2 regions of the Variovorax sp. YR266 genome follow, and region 2 is predicted to be linked to the other one. Evidence: riboswitches for the same ligand, from Rfam matches in the RefSeq annotation. Region 2 holds a riboswitch; the other holds the start of a gene.

Region 1 (2,384 bases), on a different contig from region 2:
CCGTGGATTTCCGGGAACGCCGGCATCTTGTAAGGAGGCTGGTAGCCGGGCAGGGCACGCATCGCGACGTTGGCGACCACCGAGGCAATGATGATCGGCCCCACGCTTTCCATCGCGATAGAGCCCAGCACGATCTCGGCGACGAAGAAGGCGCCGGCAATGGGTGCGTTGTAGGCGGCGGTCAGGCCGGCCGCCGCGCCGCAGGCCACCAGCAACCGCAGCCGCTCGACCGGAAAGCGGAACACCCGCCCCAGCAGAGACGACGCCAGCGCCGCCAGCTGCACCATCGAGCCCTCGCGCCCGATGGAACCACCGGTGCCGATGCTCACCAGCGACGAGGCGCTGCGCACCAGCGTCTGCGCCACCGGAATGCGCCCATTGCCGAGCACGATGGCTTCCATGTAGTCGGAGGCAGCGCTGCGCAAGGCGACGCGTTTCGCCAGCACCAGCAGGCTGCCGGCCACCAGTCCACCCAGCGTGGGGCAGGCGATGCGCGCCCACCAGGGCAGGTGCTTCGCCATTGCCACCAGCCCTTCGCCCGGACCGAGCACCAGGTGCTCGAAGTGATAGAGCGCCGCGCGAAAAAGTTCGGTCGCCAGCGTGCCGAGCAAACCGGCCACGATGGCCCACAGCAGCATCGACTGCCAGCCCGAGACACCGAAGACACGCTGCAGCGCCGAACGAAGATTGAGAACTACCGAGGCGGGCCGCATCATGGGCTGGGATGTTAGCTGCGAGCGCCGCCCAGGCGGGAACACCGAGGAACCGGCTTTGCCGGGCCTCAGGTGTTGCCCCCGGTAGGGGGAAGGAGAAGCGACACGAAGTGCGCGCAGCCTGGGGGCGAGCCAAGTCACTGGCATAAAATCCCGCCCGTTGGTGCTCGCGGCGTGGTTCGCACGGCGCAGTTCAACGGGAAGCAGGAGTGGAAGCCCCCGACCTCATCAGGACGGAACAAGGCCGAAGCCGCCTGCGCTGCCCCCGCAACGGTCAAGCAGACGGCGCCGCAAGGCGCCAACCCCTTTCCATCGAAGCCACTGGGTGCCCTGAAACAGGCGCCTGGGAAGGCGGTGAGGGGCCGTTCTGCCAGCCCGGATACCGGCCAACAAGGCGGCTGCCGCATGCGTGATCTGTGCATGTGGCGGCCATGGCGCCCAGGCGCCGGCGGGGAGGCCGGCGAGGGGTATTGACGTTCGTTCGGCTCATTCATGATTTCCCACGTTTGCTTTTCTCGCGGCCGCGCTCCTGCGCGCCGTCTCCGCCATGCCTGCCTGCCGCTGGCGCTGGCTTCCGCCTTCGGTGGCCTGGCCCATGCACAAGACGCCCCCACGCTGGGCGAAACGGTGGTCACTGCCAACCGCACGCCGCAGGCGCTGTCGGACCTGGTGGGCGACGTGTCCATCATCGACCGCAAGACCATCGAGCGCAGCGGCGCGACCGGCGTGGCCGACGTGCTGGCGCGCCTGCCCGGCATCGAGATCTCGCGCAGCGGCGGCGTGGGCAACACCACCAGCCTGTTCATCCGCGGCGCTGAAACGCGCTTCACGGCCGTGTACCTCGACGGCGTGCGCATCGACTCGCAATCGACCGGCGGCGCCGGCTGGGAAGGCATTCCGCTCTCGCAGATCGACCGCATCGAAGTGCTGCGCGGCCCGGCCGCCGCGGTGTACGGCTCCGACGCCGTGGGCGGCGTGATCCAGCTCTTCACCAAGCGCGGCGATGAGGGCGTGTCGCCTTACGCGGGCATCGGCTTCGGCAGCAAGGGCCTGCGCAAGATCGAAGGCGGCGTGAGCGGCAAGTCGGGCCTGTTCGACTATTCGTTCGGCGTGGCGCACGAGGAAAGCAAGGGCTACAACGTGCAGCCCGCAAGCAAGCGCAACGTGGTGAAAGACGGCTACACCAGCCCCGACCGCGACGGCTACAACAGCACTTCGGGCAACGTGAAGCTGGGCTTCCAGATCACGCCCGACCAGCGCCTGGAGGCCACGCTGCTCACCAGCGACATCAAGGCCGGCTACGACACCACCGTCTCCTACAGGACCAAGCCGCCGATCCTGTTCCGCGACGACGTGTCGAACAACACGCTGCGTACCGCCGGCCTGACCTGGTCGGCCAAGTGGAACGACATCTACAGCACCCGCGTGCAGGTGACCGATTCGCAGTCGGTCTATAAGACGCAGCCTTCGTTCTACCGGACCGAAACCAACCTGCGCGGCTACCTGTTCCAGAACGAATTCCGCTTCGGCCCGCACCTGGTGACGGCCACCCTCGAGCGCCGCGAAGACGCGCTCGAAAACGCGCCCACCACCTCGTCGAAGCTGCTGTCGCGCGACCGCTCGCAGGATGCGATTTCGCTCGGCTACGGCTTCGTGCAGGGCCCGCATTCG
Region 2 (2,384 bases):
CGGCGGTGCTGATCCAGGCGCACATCGCGCGCGCCCGCGTGCTGGTGGTGGCCACGCCCGACGCCATGAACGTGCGCCAGATGATGGAGACGGCGCGCACGCTCAACCCCACCATCCAGACCGTGATCCGCAGCCACAACGAGCAGGAGGCCCGGCTGCTCACGCAGGAAACCTCTGCCACCGTGTTCCTCGGCGAGCACGAACTCGCCCAGGCCATGGCCCGTGATGTAGTCCAGCGCGCCGTGTCGATGGCCGTGCCGGCTTGACGACGCCCGCTTTCCTCTTCTTCTCAGAGGTCTTCGATGACCAGCGTGCGGTAGCGCTGGGCGATGGAATAGGGCACGGTGCGCACCAGTTCCATCAGGCGTTCGGCGGCAGCGCCGTCTCTTGTCCTCACCAGCAGGCCCGTGTGGCCGTCGCGCGCCAACTCGGTATAGGCGCGTACCGTCGCGGCGTCGGTGCCGGCGGAGGGCAGGGGGTTGTCGGATGTCTTCGCGGTCGGGGCGATTTCGGCCAGCACCGTTTGCGCGGGCAGCAGATAGACCTCGTCGCCACTCATGCCTTTTTCGATCAGGCGGTGGCCGATGCGGTCGGCGTCTTCCGCACTCGGAAACATCACCATCGAGTAGCCGGTCGGATAAAAGGCCCCGCCGATGCTCGATCGCATGCCCGGTTCAAGAGTGAAATGCTTCATGCTGCCTCCTGTTCTTGGAAAGGCTTCTGAAAGGTCCCTGACTACAACATTAGGTCGCACCGGCACCGGGCTCTGTAGGAGAAACCCGAAAGCACTGTCAACCGCGTGCGTACCCCGCCCATTCAAAAAAGAACCGACAACCTTGTCAGCCACTCTTACCTCCATGCCCTCATCGAGAAACATCGCGCTCACCGTCCATGAACTGGAGGCGGGCGAGTTCTATTGGGTGCTGATGGAGGCGGTCGACGACACGCCTGGCGAGACCTCCCACGTCTATGTGCCGCTGGAGGCCGCCCACGATCCCTATGCCACCTATTCGAACGCGCTGGTGGCGGGCGTGGCCGTGATGCGGCGGCTGTTCGGACCCGACGGAAGGCCTGCCTGAGGCCGATCAGAGGCCTTCGGCGGAAGGCCTCTCCCTATAATCCCGCCGTTCTGGTGCGTTAATTCTTATTAATCCCGCCAGGCAACACGGTTCGAAGGTGCCCCGCACGCCATCTCATGGCCACGGGGTTAAACGGGAAGCAGGTGCGCCGCGTCGTTCATTCTTGATTGATTGACGCTGCAACTCCTGCGCTGCCCCCGCAACGGTCAGCGGATCTGGAAACCCTCACGCTCATGCCTCCCAGACGGCACGGGCAGCCACTGCGCTTCGGCGTGGGAAGGCGAGGGTTTCGGCCGCGGTGTGCATCCATTCATTGATTGATTGGCACGCCGCGGCGCTCCGCAAGCCCGGATACCGGCCTTCGCAACCGCCTTCGGACGCTGCGGGAGTGCGTGTCCGGGCCTGCCACCGCTTCGCGCTCGCGCGTACCGTCGCAGTCCCTTCGCCTCTTCCGCCGCGTCCTCTATCGGTCAGGAGCCTGCGGGGACGCAGGCCGGAGGAGAAGTCACATGGGTCATGCATCGCCAGCGCGCGATCGCACGGGTGCGCCGCTGCGTTGGACGCGCCTTTCGGGTCTTTCACTGGGTCTGGGGCTGGTTTTCGGGCCTTCCGCGGTCTTCGCGCAGTCGTCGGGTGAAGTGGCGAATGCGGGCCAGACCCTCAAGCCGGTGCAGGTCGAGGCCGAACGGCATACCCCGCTAGCCATCGACGAGCCCTCGCACACCGGCAGCCGCCTCGGCCTCACGCCGCTGGAAACGCCGGCCAGCATCGAGGTGCTGACGGGCGACACCATCCGCGCACGCGGCGACGTCTCGGTGATCGATGCCGCCACCCGCGCCACTGGCATCACCGGCACGCCCGGCCCCGGCAATGGCGGCACCGCGATGGTGGCGCGCGGTTTCTCGAGCCACGGCTCGGTGATGCAGCTCTTCGACGGCACGCGCCTCTACGCAGGTGCGGGCACCGTCACCTTCCCGTTCGACACCTGGTCCGTCGACCGCATCGAGGTGCTGCGCGGCGCGGCCTCGGTGATGTACGGCGAGGGCGCCATCGGCGGCGCCATCAACGTGGTACCCAAGAAGCCCACGCGCGGCCCGATCCAGAACGAGGCGCTGGTCACGATGGGCTCCGACGCCACCCGCCAGGTGGCCTTTGGCAGCGGCGGGGCGATCAACGACAAGCTCTCCTACCGCTTCGACATCAGCCACCGCCAGACCGACGGCTTCATGCAGCGCGGGCAGGCCGAGAGCCTGGCCGTGGGCGCGGCCGTGCGGCTCGACGTGTCGCCGCAACTGCAGTTCACGC

What was found. A riboswitch is a leader RNA that binds a small molecule or an ion and turns the genes downstream of it on or off. The one in region 2 is predicted to bind cobalamin.
Region 1: another riboswitch for cobalamin. It lies ahead of BLW48_RS14850 (TonB-dependent receptor domain-containing protein); the one in region 2 lies ahead of BLW48_RS17120 (TonB-dependent receptor).

Annotation. Positions count from the first base shown of each region.
Region 1 is NZ_FNPM01000005.1:103,012-105,395, reverse strand. It holds gene BLW48_RS14855 (ClcB-like voltage-gated chloride channel protein) at 1-716, opposite strand, end outside; cobalamin riboswitch at 858-1,119, shown strand; gene BLW48_RS14850 (TonB-dependent receptor domain-containing protein) at 1,206-2,384, shown strand, end outside.
Region 2 is NZ_FNPM01000006.1:107,774-110,157, forward strand. It holds gene ybaL (cation:proton antiporter domain-containing protein) at 1-266, shown strand, start outside; gene BLW48_RS17110 (hypothetical protein) at 290-694, opposite strand; gene BLW48_RS17115 (hypothetical protein) at 858-1,079, shown strand; cobalamin riboswitch at 1,158-1,457, shown strand; gene BLW48_RS17120 (TonB-dependent receptor) at 1,589-2,384, shown strand, end outside.